DNA from 2 places in the Rhizobium sp. T1470 genome. Region 1 is predicted to be linked to the other one. Evidence: predicted binding sites of a transcription regulator. Region 1 holds the regulator's gene; the other holds the start of a gene.
The links. The regulator LexA, encoded in region 1, represses DNA repair genes until DNA is damaged. The targets are predictions, from matches to a motif close to TGTTCNNNNTGTGTTCNG.
Positions count from the first base shown of each region.

Region 1 (7,381 bases):
AGTATTCGATGCGGTTGCACATTTATCGATCGGTAACCAATCAATAGTACAATTAATCCTCAATAAGGAAATACTGCCTGTCCGCCGGCAAGTAGTATTGCATGATGCACTTCCTTGTGCGGTTCAAACCCGCCTGCTTATAGGGCTTTTAAGTTCCCTCCAAATTCCAAGCCATTTCAATAAACAACACCTGTTCACTATAAAATTTACGGGGCGCCGGATGAAACTCAATATTGCTCGCAGCCTTGCCATCTTCGCGGCCGTCGTCACCGCGGGATTGATCACTTCGATCGGCATACAGAATTACGCCTTCAACAAGCTGCGGGTGAACGGCGAAATGTATAAGCAGATCGTCTACGGCAAGGATCTCGTCGCCGATATCCTGCCGCCGCCTCTCTACATCGTCGAATCCTACATGCTTGCACTTGAGGCGGTGCAGCGTCCTGAAGTCGCGCGGAAGAATATCGAGCGCATCCAGACTGTCCTGAAGCCCGCCTATGAGGATCGCCGCAAATATTGGTCGGAAACGGCGCTCAGCGCCGATCTCAAGGAAAAACTCCTGAACGACGTCCTCGTCAAAGGCGACGTCTTCTGGAAGGTGATGGCGGAAGAACTCGCCCCGGCCATTCTCAAGAACGACGCTGCCGTCATCCCGGCGGCCTTCGAGAAGCTTTCAACGAATTTCCATATTCATGAAGAGGCCGTCAACAAGCTCGTGGACATGGCGAACGCCTTCCTTGCTGCTGCCGAAAAGGATGCTGCCGAACAAACCCGCATCCTTTCCACGATCACACTTGCGGCAGCCGCTGTCTCGTTTTGCCTGTTGCTCGGCGGCCTCTATGCCTTCCGTCGACGCGCTATCGTGCCGCTCTCGGCGATGCGCGACTATATGGCGATCCTTGCCGGTGGCGATTATTCGAAGGAAGTGCCCTTCAGCCGCCGCGCCGACGAGATCGGCGCGATGGCGCGCGCCGTCACCGTCTTCCGTCAATCTGCCGAAGAGCGAAACAATATCCGCGAGCGCCAAGATGCTGAACGCCGGGTGCAGGCACAGCGTGATGCGGTGCTTGCCGCGACCAAGGCAGAAGAGGAAGCCGCCCGCGAGCGCGTCATTGCAAGCCTGAGCCGCGGTCTGGAGCGCCTTTCCGGCGGCGACCTCACTGTCCAGCTCAGCGAACCCTTCGAAGCCGCCTACGAAAAGCTGCGCCACGAGTTCAACTCGAGCATCCGCACGCTTTTCGGCGCAATGAAGGAAATCTCGGCCGTCACGAATACGGTAAGGACCGGCTCGAGCGAAATCGCCTCGAGCACGGATGATCTGGCCCGGCGAACGGAGCATCAGGCCGCCTCGCTGGAGCAGGCAGCCTCCGCGCTCGACCAGATCACCGTCACCGTCAAGAACTCATCGGAACGGGCCAATGAAGCGAACGCGGTGATGACGGCGACGAAGGAAAGCGCCAGCTACTCGGCAACCGTCGTGCACGAGGCGGTGGCCGCGATGGAGAAGATCGAGACATCATCCGCGCAGATCGGCGAGATCATCAACGTCATCGACGAAATCGCCTTCCAGACCAACCTCCTCGCGCTCAATGCCGGCGTGGAGGCCGCCCGTGCAGGTGAGGCCGGAAAAGGCTTTGCCGTCGTTGCGCAGGAAGTGCGCGACCTTGCCGGTCGCTCCGCCAATCTGGCGAAAGAAATCAAACAGTTGATCGAGAGGTCTTCCAGCCAGGTTTCAGCAGGCGTTGGCCTCGTCAACCGCACAGGCGAAGCGCTCAGCAATATCGATCAGCAGGTTCTGATGGTCACTGCGCTGATCGAGGGGATCGTGCGTTCTTCCTCCGAACAAACCACCGCGCTCCTGGAAGTCAACGCCGCCGTCAACACGATGGACAGCGTCACGCAGCAGAACGCGGCGATGGTCGAGCAAACCAGCGCCGCCTGCCGAGAGCTCGGCGACGAGGCAGTGCACCTCAATCACCTGCTGTCTCGTTTCCGTCTCGACGATACGGACAACTCCGTGACCAAGGGATATCCCTCCCACAAACGGATGGCGCTTGCCGGTTGACGGCCGGCACTTTCTGCAGGTTTCAGGCCGCCTTGGCGATCACGTCGAAAGCCAGCAGCTTTTCGAGTAGCCGCGGCATATCCTTCAGGTGAACCATGTTCGGCCCGTCGGACGGCGCATTGTCAGGGTCTTCGTGCGTTTCGATGAAGACGCCGGCGACGCCAACGGCAACGGCTGCCCGTGCCAGCGTCTCCACGAATTCGCGCTGGCCGCCGGTTGAGCCGCCCTGCCCGCCTGGCTGCTGCACCGAATGCGTGGCGTCAAAGATCACGGGAGCGCCCATCGCCGCCATGATCGGCAGCGAACGCATGTCCGAAACCAGCGTGTTGTAGCCGAAGGAGGCGCCACGCTCGCACAGCAGGATATTGGGGTTGCCGGTCGAGTTCAGCTTGTTGAGGACATTCTTCATGTCCCAAGGAGCAAGGAACTGGCCCTTCTTGACGTTGATGGTGCGGCCGGTCTTGGCGGCAGCGACCAGCAGGTCGGTCTGGCGGCTGAGGAAGGCCGGGATCTGCAGGATGTCGACGACGGTCGCCACCTCGGCGCACTGCTCCTCGGTGTGGATGTCAGTCAGGACCGGAAAGCCGTATTCCTTCTTGAGGTCTGCAAAGACCTCAAGCGCCGTTTCGAGGCCGATCCCACGCTGAGCCGACAGCGAGGTGCGGTTCGCCTTGTCGAAGGAGGACTTGTAGACGAGGCCGAGACCAAGCTTGTCGCAGAGTTCCTTTAGCACGCCCGCGACCATGAAGGCATGGTCACGGCTCTCCATCTGGCAGGGCCCAGCAATCAGCGACAGCTTGCCGGCATTGGAAAAGGTGACGCAGCCGGCGCCTTCGCCAACCACGACTTCGGACTTTGTCTGGCTCATCGTTTCTCCTCAAAGGCGAAGAGCGCGCCCTGCCCGGGAGCCGCCTTCACCAGAATTCGATTGTTTTTGCGCGTGTAGGTCATCCCGTTAGCAGCCAAATGCGCTTCTGTCACGGCGAGCTCGCCAACCTTGAAGACGATGGCGATGCCGCGCAAGCCGCGATCGGTGGACGCTGCAGGAAGGTCGAAATATGCATACAATCCATCGGGGGATAGAACGCTGATCCTGGCATTCGGAGCGGCGACGCTCACGCCGAAGGCGTCGTTGACAATCCCCGGGCCGTGCGCCGCTGCGCGCACGAATGATCCGAACGCCTTCGGATCTGGCGAAACCAGAGCGATCTCTGCGATCCCATGGACGCCGTTCGCGTGCACTTGCAGCGCTTTTCGATCGGCCGGCAGCGGATTGACGCGTTGACACGTGAAAAAGAAGAAATCCGGAGCCCGCAGATCCACCGCGAAAGCGAGCTTGAACGCGGCTGTGGCCTCCGAGCCATCGGGCATCTTCATCGGTCGCTCGAACTGTAGCATCTCGCCGCCATTGATCCTTTCGGAAAGGAACCGGGCGTGGTCGCGATCGGCATCTGCGGTCGCGAAGACCACGGCAGAGAATCCATCGTCCCCGCATCGAAACCGAAAGGCGCGGTCACGCGCGGTGAAGACATTCCCTTTCTTCGCCGACGCCTCGTGCAGTTCCGCGCTGGCGACCCCCAGGGGCTCTAGGTAAGTTTCGTCGGAGAAGAATATGCAGGCGTTCTCTGTTCCAAACGGATGCCGGGCATCGGGCGCGATGGTGAACCCAAGTTTTCCGAGACGTTCGCGCGCGAGTCCAATATTGGAGACCGGCAGCACGATGTGGTCCAGCGGATGTGCTTCGCTCATAGCAAACTCTCCGGAATTTGCGAAGATGTGCGCCGGGTCGCAGGACAATGCAACCCCCTTCGGCGCTTTCAGTCAAATGAACTGAGAAAACTGAACAAGTTGCGGGCAAGTTTTACGAAAATTTAGGCACTTGCGGAACACATATGGAACATATAGTGTCTGTTCTGGCTTTGTTTCACGACTCTGGGGTTCAACTTCGATGCTGACGCGTAAACAACAGGAGCTTCTTCTCTTCATTCACGAGCGAATGAAGGAGTCCGGTGTCCCCCCTTCTTTCGATGAAATGAAAGATGCCTTGGACCTCGCGTCGAAGTCAGGCATTCACCGGCTGATTACAGCGCTCGAAGAACGTGGCTTCATTCGCCGACTGCCGAATCGGGCCCGCGCCCTGGAGGTCATCAAGCTTCCGGAGGCATATAACCCGAGCTTGCAACCACGCCGCGGCTTTTCGCCGAGCGTCATCGAAGGCAGCCTCGGCAAACCGCAGCTTGTTGCGCCGCCGAAGCCGGCAGCACATGCCGACAACGGCAATTCCGCCTCGGTACCGGTTATGGGACGGATCGCCGCCGGCGTGCCGATTTCGGCAATCCAGAACAATACTCACGACATCACCGTTCCGGCCGACATGCTTGGCCCGGGCGAGCACTATGCGCTTGAGGTCAAGGGCGACTCGATGATCGAAGCCGGCATTTTCGATGGCGACACGGTGATCATTCGCAATGGCAGCACCGCAAATCCCGGCGACATCGTTGTCGCGCTCGTCGATGACGAAGAAGCGACCCTCAAGCGCTTCCGCCGGAAGGGCGCCTCCATTGCGCTCGAGGCCGCGAACCCGGCTTATGAAACGCGTATTTTTGGACCCGACCGCGTCAAGGTTCAGGGCAAGCTCGTCGGGCTCATTCGTCGTTATCATTGACGACAGGCGGCTCACCGTCAAACGTGCCGCTTCGCCAGTTGTATGCCCAATGCCGCATCCAGGGGCGGTCAAGCGTGGTAGTAGGCGGTGACACGATGGTGTTCCCTGTTCGTCTTTGCGTATCTCGGCGGCGCCAGAGCCGCGACGCAGGATTTCTCCGGTGAATAGCAGTGCGTCCGGCCGGCATTCGGTCGCACGCAGGCGAGCGGGCGTCACGACGATATCGGCGGTATCGCGCGCAGCGCCGAAGTAAGCAGGGTTTTCGACGATTGTCAGAACGTAGCTGCTATCGTGCGTGGCGGTGCACCAGGCGTTTTCAGGGAAACAAGGCGGTCTTCAGCGCCCGTCGCAGAGGCCTGCCGCAACGTATTGCGGGCATTGCGCAATTCCTTAGCCGAGAGTCTTTGAGCTTGGCCTTCGCTGTCCGCCGCCGGACAGGGGTGATATTGCGTCGCCGAGGTGGAATTGATGCAGTGCCAGCGGTCACGGCGATCCCCTTCCCGACGCTCAACGCAGCCCGTGATCGTCGTGATTATACGCGCGTCCAATATGACGGTCGCCCTACTCCGTGCTTCGAACTGGGCGGAAAGCATTCCCACGACACCAATACGCCCGCCAGCGCAAGATTTCGGATCAGTCGGCGGCGCCCCGGGGACTGCGGCCGGTGCAATCAGGGCGAACGCAACAAACCATGCCCCCAGGCGGATCATTGGCGGGTCACTTGCGAGCTCAAACCAGAGGACGGCGTCGGCCCGAGGAAGACCGGAGAAAATACGAAGAACCGCCCATGATCCATCTCCGTCGCCACAGCGCGACGAAAACACGAAGAGCAGCCGGGCGGCGCGGTCGTAAACCACGTTGCCCAGGAGACGAGTGATTGCGTGCTGAAGGCGCGCGGAGGCTTCTAAGCAGATTGAGCCCGAAGAAAAGAACGCTCTGCCATGCGAGCAAGCGCATCCGCGCCGAGGGGCCTGCCTCACAAAGTGGCTTCAACCCCGGCATGCATCTGCGCCCAAAAACAGCCGCCCTTGCAACCACAATGCAAGTTCTTCAGGCTTCAGGCAACAATAATCGATTGAAATCCGAAGGAGAATCGGAAGCCAGAAAAGCCAAGGATAATCATCAGCTTCTGCTATGCGCAGGGCTCATCGCAGGAGTGCCCAAAAGTTGATACTGCGATGCACAAAATGGCGTCACGGGAACTTGGCATTAGGCGCGCGATCATATAGCTATCGTCGACGACGCTTAACCCTATGGCGCTTTTATGGCGCCAACCGCCAGTTTGGAGGATCAGAATGACGGAACAAAGCGCAACACTGAAAATCGGTGATAAATCAGTCGATCTCGCCGTCAAGAGCGGCACGATCGGCCCTGACGTCATTGATATCGGCGCCCTGTACAAGCACACGGCTTCCTTCACGTACGATCCTGGTTTTACCTCGACCGCATCCTGTGAATCGAAAATCACCTACATCGATGGTGATGCCGGCGTACTGCTACATCGCGGTTATCCGATCGAGCAACTTGCCGAGCATGGCGACTTCCTCGAGGTCTGCTACCTGCTCCTCTATGGCGAACTGCCGACCGCTGCGCAGAAGAAGGATTTCGACTATCGCGTCACGCATCACACGATGGTGCATGAGCAGATGAGCCGGTTCTTCACGGGCTTCCGCCGCGATGCGCATCCGATGGCCGTCATGTGCGGCTGCGTCGGTGCATTGTCGGCCTTCTACCACGACTCCACCGACATCACGGATCCGCATCAGCGCATGGTCGCAAGCCTGCGCATGATCGCCAAGATGCCGACACTTGCGGCCATGGCCTACAAGTATCACGTCGGCCAGCCCTTCGTTTACCCGAAGAACGATCTCGACTACGCCTCGAACTTCCTGCGCATGTGCTTTGCTGTTCCGTGCGAAGAATATGTCGTCAATCCGGTGCTGTCCCGCGCCATGGACCGCATCTTCATCCTGCACGCCGACCACGAGCAGAATGCATCGACCTCGACGGTCCGCCTCGCCGGCTCATCGGGCGCAAACCCGTTCGCCTGCATCGCCGCCGGCATTGCCTGCCTCTGGGGCCCGGCTCACGGCGGCGCCAATGAAGCAGCGCTGAACATGCTGACCGAGATCGGCACCGTCGACCGTATTCCCGAATACATAGCCCGCGCCAAGGACAAGAACGATCCGTTCCGTCTCATGGGCTTCGGTCATCGCGTCTACAAGAACTACGATCCGCGCGCCAAGATCATGCAGAAGACGACACACGAGGTTCTCGGCGAACTCGGCGTCAAGGACGACCCTTTGCTCGAGGTAGCAATGGAACTGGAGCGTATCGCTCTCACTGATGAATACTTCATCGAAAAGAAGCTCTATCCGAATATCGACTTCTACTCCGGCATCACGCTCAAGGCTCTGGGCTTCCCCACGACCATGTTCACCGTGCTGTTTGCTCTGGCCCGCACGGTCGGCTGGATTGCACAGTGGAACGAGATGATCGAAGACCCGGAGCAGCGTATCGGCCGTCCGCGCCAGCTCTACATCGGCGAGCCACAGCGCGATTACCTGCCGGTCTCCAAGCGCTAAACCGCGACAGCAGACAGCAAAGAGCCCGGTCAGAAATGGCCGGGCTTTTTCTTTTGAAGGACGTCG
Region 1 covers NZ_CP148091.1:2,191,900-2,199,280, reverse strand. The annotation lists gene WGT02_RS11090 (methyl-accepting chemotaxis protein) at 221-2,065, shown strand; gene kdsA (3-deoxy-8-phosphooctulonate synthase) at 2,088-2,933, opposite strand; gene WGT02_RS11080 (VOC family protein) at 2,930-3,814, opposite strand; gene lexA (transcriptional repressor LexA) at 4,014-4,730, shown strand; gene WGT02_RS11070 (hypothetical protein) at 5,608-5,901, shown strand; gene gltA (citrate synthase) at 6,026-7,315, shown strand; gene lpxB (lipid-A-disaccharide synthase) at 7,345-7,381, opposite strand, start outside.

Region 2 (7,381 bases), 1.1 Mb from region 1:
TGATCTCGCTGCTTTTGAACGGCGACATCAAGGATGGCGTGAAGTATGCCAACGACCTGAAAGGCGATCCAACGGTCGAACGCATCACGACGGTCGTGCGCAGCATGGATGCCATTCGACGCGGCGAATACAAGACGGCTGAATCGCTTCTGAAATATACCGGCCCGAACGATCTCGACCGAATGATGAACGATCTGCTCGCCGCCTGGGCCCGCGTCGGCGCCGGCCGTGGCAAGGAAGCTCTCTCCATGGTTCAGAGGATGAAGGGGCCGGATTGGGTCGGCATCTTCAAATCCTACAACGCCGGCGCGATCGCGATCGTGAACGGCGACATAAGGGCCGCCCGCCAGAACCTCAACGACGCCGTACTCGACAAGGACGGCGGTGCGACGGCTCCCGATACCTTCATGCGCGCCGTCATGGCTCTCGCCCGACTGGAAGCCTCGCAGGGCAACAAGCAGAAGGCGCTCGACGCGATTTCCGTCGGCGACAACCTGCTGCCGAACTACGCTCCGCTCAATGCGCTGCGCCAGAGCATCGAAAAGGGCGAGAAGCAGGAGCAGCAGATTCAGACCGCAAAGCAGGGCGCTGCCGGCGTACTTTTCTCCATCGGCGGGGCGCTGAACCGCGACGGCGCCGAGGATATCGTTTCGCTCTACCTGCAGACCGCCAAGACGCTGGATCCGGATAGCGCCGATACGCTCGTCATGCTCGGCGGCATTGCCGAGAAGCAGGAGCAGATGGACCGCGCGATCGCGCTCTACAAGCAGGTGCCGGAGAACTCGCCGATGCGCCGCATCTCCGAGCTGCAGCTCGGCCTTGCCCTTGCGCAGGGCGGCAAGGTGGAAGAGGCGCGCAAGCACCTTCAGAGCCTGATCGCCTCTGATCCGAAGGACGTTCGCAGCTACCTCGCCTATGGCAGCGTGCTGTCGGATGCGAAGGACTACGCCGCCATGGCCGACAATTACGACAAGGCCGTCGAAGTCCTCGGCCCGTTGCCGGGCAGGGGCGCATGGACGGTCTTCTTCCAGCGCGGCATCGCCTATGAACGCCTGAAGAAATGGGACCAGGCAGAGCCGAATTTCCGCAAGGCACTGGAACTCAACCCCGACCAGCCGCAGGTTCTGAACTACCTCGGCTACTCCTGGATCGACATGAACCGGAACCTCGACGAGGGCCTGGCGATGATCAAGAAGGCGGTCGATCTGCGTCCGGACGATGGCTACATCATCGACTCGCTTGGCTGGGCCTATTTCCGGCTGAACCGCTTCGACGACGCGGTCGAGGAATTGGAGAAAGCAGCACAGATCAAGGCCGGCGACGCGACGATCAACGACCATCTGGGTGATGCCTACTGGCGTGTCGGCCGCAAGCTCGAAGCCGTCTACCAGTGGAACCGGGCGCTCGGCTCCGAACCCGAGGCATCCGCGATCCCGAAGATCAAGGAAAAGATCGCCAACGGCTTGCCGCAGGATACGGACAGCTCCAAGGCGGCTGACAAGAAGCAGCCGGATCCGGCGCCGGTCGAACCGAAGCCCACGGACAAGAAGTCCTGATAGGCGATGCCCGAGGCGAGTATGGGCGATGACCTGACCGTCATCGAGGACGCTCCGGCAAAAATCAATCTGGCCCTGCATGTGACGGGCCAGAGATCCGACGGCTACCACCTGCTCGATATGCTGGTGACCTTCACCCGGCATGGCGACCGGCTTGAATTTACGCCGGCTGAGCGAGACGAGTTCGTGATATCAGGACGCTTTGCCGAAGCGCTCGTCGACGACCGCCACGACAATCTTGTCCTGAAGGCCCGGGATTTCCTGCGCAGTGCGATCTCTCACGAGAGCGGCATCGCTCCCGCGGTTCGCATCGATCTCCAGAAGAACCTGCCGATTGCGTCCGGAATCGGCGGTGGGTCGGCCGATGCGGCAGCGACGCTTCGCGGCCTGACGCGGCTCTGGAACGTGTCGCTTCCGAATGCGACCATCGAGGCGGTCGCCCTCCGGCTAGGGGCCGACGTGCCCATGTGCCTGGCGAGCAGACCACTGATCGCGCGCGGCATTGGCGAGCAGATCATCCCTGTCGACGACATGCCGGCCTTTGCCATGGTGCTGGCGAACCCGTTGAAAGGCATATCGACGCCCGAGGTTTTCCGAAGGCTGACAAGCAAGACCAATCCGGCACTCGACATGACGCTGCGTTCCACCTGGATCGAGACGATAGGCTCGATGCGCAATGACCTTGAGCCGGTCGCTCGAGACCTGCTGCCCGAAATTGCCGAGATCTCGGCGATGCTGAAGAAGCAGGGCGCCTCCCTCGTTCGCATGTCCGGTTCCGGCGCCACGTGCTACGGCATCTTTGATACACGTGTAGCGGCAGAGACGGCGGCCGCCGCGCTTCACAGCGAACGGCAGGACTGGTATTTCGAAGCAACGGAAACGACTGCTGGAGGACACGATGCCAGGGCTGGATGAAATGCGTCCCTTCATTCCTGTCGGTATTGCCGTGCTGACGGTCTCGGATACCCGCACGCTCGCCGACGACCGCTCCGGCGATACGCTGGCTGCTAGGATCAAGGAGGCAGGTCACCGCTTGGTCGACCGGGGAATCGTCCCTGATGACCCACAGGCGATAGCTTCGCGTGTGAAGGCATGGACCGAACGCGATGATATCGACGTCGTCATCACCACCGGGGGAACCGGCTTTACCGGCCGCGATGTCACGCCGGAAGCTCTGGAGCCGCTTTTCGAAAAGAGGATGGATGGCTTTTCGGAGGTGTTCCACCGTATCTCCTACGACAAGATCGGCACCTCGACGATCCAGTCGCGCGCCACGGCGGGCGTTGCCAACGCAACTTTCATCTTCGCGCTGCCGGGCTCGCCCGGGGCCTGCAAGGACGCCTGGGATGGCATCCTCAAATCCCAACTCGACTACCGCCACATGCCTTGCAATTTCGTGGAGATCATGCCGCGTCTCGACGAGCATCTAAAGCGCGGGACAGGCAAGTAACGGACTGCCCCGGCAGACGAAGACAGGCCGCCGTTCTATATCCCTATGCCGGGTAGTGCAGGCATTGTCTCCCAGCTATCACCGGACAGCAGGATGCAGCTTACGCCGCGAACATCCGTGATGAGCAGCGTCCACGTGCCGCTCTGCGCGGCGTAGATCTCAAGCATTGCGTTCTGGTTGACCAACCCAACTGCCGTCAGCCTCTCGGCAAAGTTCTTGTCGAGAAAATCGACGATCTCGGATCGGCCTGCGCAACTGCGCATCATCTGCGATGCTGCCGAATGCGGATGCGCGATCATCGATGTCGTCAATATGACGGCCGACAACAGGCCGCGGATCATATTGCGTTTCATGACGCACCTCCTTTTGCCGGAAACCGGCAGAAGAGGAGACTTCCGCTGACCTGTTCTGCCGTCTGCCGGCATTCATGGTCGACCGTCACGAAGCGAGGCGCTCGGGCGGCGCCATGCGGGAATTATAGCGCAAAATTGTATCGGGCGCCATCATTTGCGGGGGCGTCGAAGAGAGCACGCGCAGCTACCGCGCCGCGCGCGCAACCCAAGAGGGAATGAGTTCGCTGGAAAGCTTGCGCAGCTTCTGCCCTTTTGCGAATTCGAGGAGGCTCATTCCGCTTCGTGCTGCGGCGATCGCCTGTTTCTTGGGAAGGAGAAGCCCGAGTTCCAGCGGCGACGACGCCCGGCGGATGCGCTGCAGAAAAGGACGCCGATATCCGCGCGAAGCGGTGAACCGTGCAGGCAGCTTATTCAGCGCCATGTACTCGGCAATCTCGTCGCTCCAGCCGGTCTGCGGACGCGCACCGGGCTCGACGAAAAGAAGCCACTCGCCTCGCGCCGAGCGCACTATATCTTTGATATCCCATTGCGAATGAAACCGGCAGCCGGCAGCATCAGCCACCCTCGACGTCCCGTCCCGCGAGTCATGGTCAAGCACCACAACGTCACTGACGAGCCCCTCCACTGCGCCTGCCACCAACACCGATAACGTCTGCGCCAGCTCAGGCTCCTGATCCTGGCATTCAAGTACAACAGTCAACATTGCCTATTCATAGAGCGCCGCACAAAATTTTGCCAGCGGCACTTTCCTCATTTTGTTCTTGCATTGTTCTATTTTTGCCGATAGGAATTTAATCATCAAAACGGATGGAAGCAAAGCTTCCGCCAGCGGAGAATCCGATGAACGAGCAGTCCCTTGCCGGGCAGGCCGCATTTGCGCCTGCCAATACGGCAGATATTGCCGATGCGATGATCGTATCTGCCGGTCTGCGGATCGATGTCGACCGTCGCCGCGGGCGTGCGGCCGGACTCAATCCGAGTGGTCGCTTCGAGCCTCTGCACCGTGAGACTTTCGACGATGGCTGGCAGAACCTTGAGGATCTTCCGCCGTTCAAGACCGAGGTGCAGATCGAAAAGCCGCGGACGGCCATCACGCGCAACGAATCGCCAGACATTCCCTTCGACCGCTCGATCAATCCTTATCGCGGCTGCGAGCATGGCTGCATCTACTGCTTCGCGCGGCCGACGCATGCCTATATGGGCCTTTCCGCCGGTCTAGACTTCGAAGCCAAGCTCTTTGCCAAGCCGGATGCAGCCAAGCTTCTGGAGCGAGAGTTGGCGAAGCCCGGTTACAAGCCGCGCGTCATCGCGATCGGGACCAACACCGATCCCTACCAGCCGATCGAGAAGGAATGGCGCATCATGCGGCAGATTCTCGAGGTGCTTGAGAAGGCCAACCATCCGGTCTCGGTTGTTACGAAGTCGGCAATGATCCTGCGCGATCTCGATATTCTCTCGGCGATGGCCGAGAGGAACCTTGTTCGTGTTTCGCTGTCGGTGACGACGCTCGAGCGCAAGCTCGCGCGGACAATGGAGCCGCGTGCCTCGACGCCGACGCGTCGGCTGGAGGCTATCCGCGCACTCTCCGATGCGGGTGTCCAGACATCGGTGATGGCAGCGCCTATCATTCCGGCGCTCAACGATCACGAACTGGAGCGCATTCTCGACTCCGCCCATGCCGCGGGCGCGAAGGAAGCGGGTTACGTCATCCTGCGCCTGCCATTCGAAGTATCGCCGCTGTTTCGCGACTGGCTGCTGCAAAACTACCCCGAACGTTACCGGCACGTCATGTCGCTTGTCCGTTCGATGCGCGGCGGCAAGGATTATGACGCAGATTTCGGTAAGCGGATGAAGGGAGCTGGCCCCTATGCCTGGCAGATTGCGCGTCGTTTCGAGATGGCCACGAAACGGCTTGGCATGACCCGGCGCAGCATGCCGTTGCGCGACGACCTCTTCGTTCCGCCTGATGGCAGCGGCGTGCAGTTGTCGCTGCTTTGATATTCGAGCTTTGCGGATGGTCGCCCTGCCCGTCCGCGCCCAAGTCCCCGGCCCGCCGCCCTGATCCGGGGACTTGCAGGAAATCGGGTTGGCGTGCGAGGTTCAGCCGCATGAAACCTCGCACGTCACCCGATTCTCCTATGCTTTTCGAAGATGTCCCCCTCGTGCCGGATTTCCGGCTGGAGCTGAAGGCGCGCAAGGCCGGTCATTGGCCGGTCGCGGGGGCTGATGAGGCGGGACGCGGTCCGCTGGCCGGCCCGGTGGTGGCAGCAGCCGTCATTCTCGATCCAAAGCGCATTCCCGATGGCTTGAACGATTCGAAGCAGCTTTCGGCACAAAAGCGCGAGGAGCTTTTCGTTCAGATTCTTGCGACGGCGACCGTATCGATCGCCTCCTCGAGCTCGACGCGCATCGACGAGACGGATATCCGCAAGGCCAGCCTAGACGCCATGCGCCGCGCCATCTGCGGCTTGTCGATACCTGCAAGCTATGTGCTGACCGATGGACTCGACGTTCCACCCGGTCTCGCCTGTCCCGGCCAAGCGGTCGTCAAGGGTGATGCGCGCTCTGTTTCCATCGCTGCCGCCTCCATTGTCGCCAAGGTGACACGCGACCGAATGATGGCGCGTGCACACGCCGTCTTCCCCGCCTATGGCTTTGCCGCACATGTGGGTTATGGGACAGCGCAGCACCGCGCCGGCATTGAGCGGCATGGCCCATGCCCGCTTCACCGCATGAGTTTCAGGCCGTTGAAAAAGGACGCAATCGAGGGCGGCGCGACGGAAGAGATGCTGCAGGAGTAGCGTCTGGCCGTGTCGCCCGCCTATGAGAATGGGGCCTTGCGTGGCCGTCTTTGTCGTAGCCATGACAGATCGCATGCGAAGCGGCCATCGGGCCGCTTCGCATGCCTGAACCAGAATTCAAGCGCGCAGTCCCGGAGACCGCCTACTGCTGCGTCGCGGGCTGCTGCGTAGGTGCCGATTCCTGGAGCTTTTCCTGAACTCTCTTGACGAGCGCCGGATCGTTCTGCGCGGCTGTCAGAATTGAATTGTATTCCTCTACCGATATCCCTGGAGAGCCTTCCACGGCCTGAACCATTTGCTTACTGCCCTCGGTCTGCAGTTGTTGCTTTGCCCCAGCATCCTGCGTTGCTTGGAGCTTGGCCGCGTATTCCTGCCTGATCTTGTCGACCTGCAGGTAGGCAACCGCAAAGGCCTCGATCTTCTGATCACTGACGGCGGCCTCGCCTTTGCTTTCTGGCTGCGCTTGGATCGGTTGCGTCTCCGGAGCTGCCTGCTGTGCGGACGCAGGCGTGCTGAGAGGCACCAAGCCGAAGGCTGCGGCAGTTAACAACGCAGCAGCAATGTAACGAGTGGTCATATATTTCATTCCTCCGTGATGATACGGCGTGAACGGCAGCGCGCTGCCTTGGCCTTGGTTAGGGTTGAGGAACGATCCGGCGACAATGTGATTGCGAGACGTTTTTGGTGCGGCAATAGCGGGGCGATCCGCCGACCATTGAATGGCGGCATTATGGCAGGCGGCTGCCTTTCCGCAGATCAGGCGGCCATGCGCCCGGCCAGGATTTGATCGATGTGCGCGGATGCAGTCGATGTCCTCGCAATAAAGCCTGTGATGGCCCTGCTCGATATCCCTGCAATATTTTTCCGGTCCCCGCAGCGCCTCCTCTTCCATGAAGGCGACGAGCGCATCAAACGCTCGACAACGAGATCGGACATGGCGGCGCGCTGATCGTTTGACAGATCGGTCCGCGATGCGTCTCATCCGTCAGCATTGGCACCTTCACCTTGACGGCCGTGCCGCCAATAGCAAAAAAGCCCCGTCGCTGAACGGGGCTTTTCACTTGAAACGAACCGAGCGCTCAGTTCAAACGCGTCTTCACTTCGCCGACCGCCCCCTTGAAGAGATCGGCCTGCACCTTCGTGTCGGCCTTTTTCGCCAGAACGTTTTCGGCAGCGGCGATCGCCAGATCGACAGCAGCGGAACGAACCGCCTTCATCGCA
Region 2 covers NZ_CP148091.1:1,139,363-1,146,743, reverse strand. The annotation lists gene WGT02_RS05765 (tetratricopeptide repeat protein) at 1-1,556, shown strand, start outside; gene WGT02_RS05760 (4-(cytidine 5'-diphospho)-2-C-methyl-D-erythritol kinase) at 1,563-2,471, shown strand; gene moaB (molybdenum cofactor biosynthesis protein B) at 2,455-3,006, shown strand; gene WGT02_RS05750 (hypothetical protein) at 3,042-3,359, opposite strand; gene WGT02_RS05745 (glycosyl transferase) at 3,544-4,062, opposite strand; gene WGT02_RS05740 (PA0069 family radical SAM protein) at 4,200-5,357, shown strand; gene WGT02_RS05735 (ribonuclease HII) at 5,468-6,160, shown strand; gene WGT02_RS05730 (DUF4168 domain-containing protein) at 6,303-7,052, opposite strand; gene WGT02_RS05725 (F0F1 ATP synthase subunit B) at 7,240-7,381, opposite strand, start outside.
Region 2: WGT02_RS05740 (PA0069 family radical SAM protein) is a predicted target of LexA. The motif match lies at 4,116-4,133, and genes of this name have one in related genera.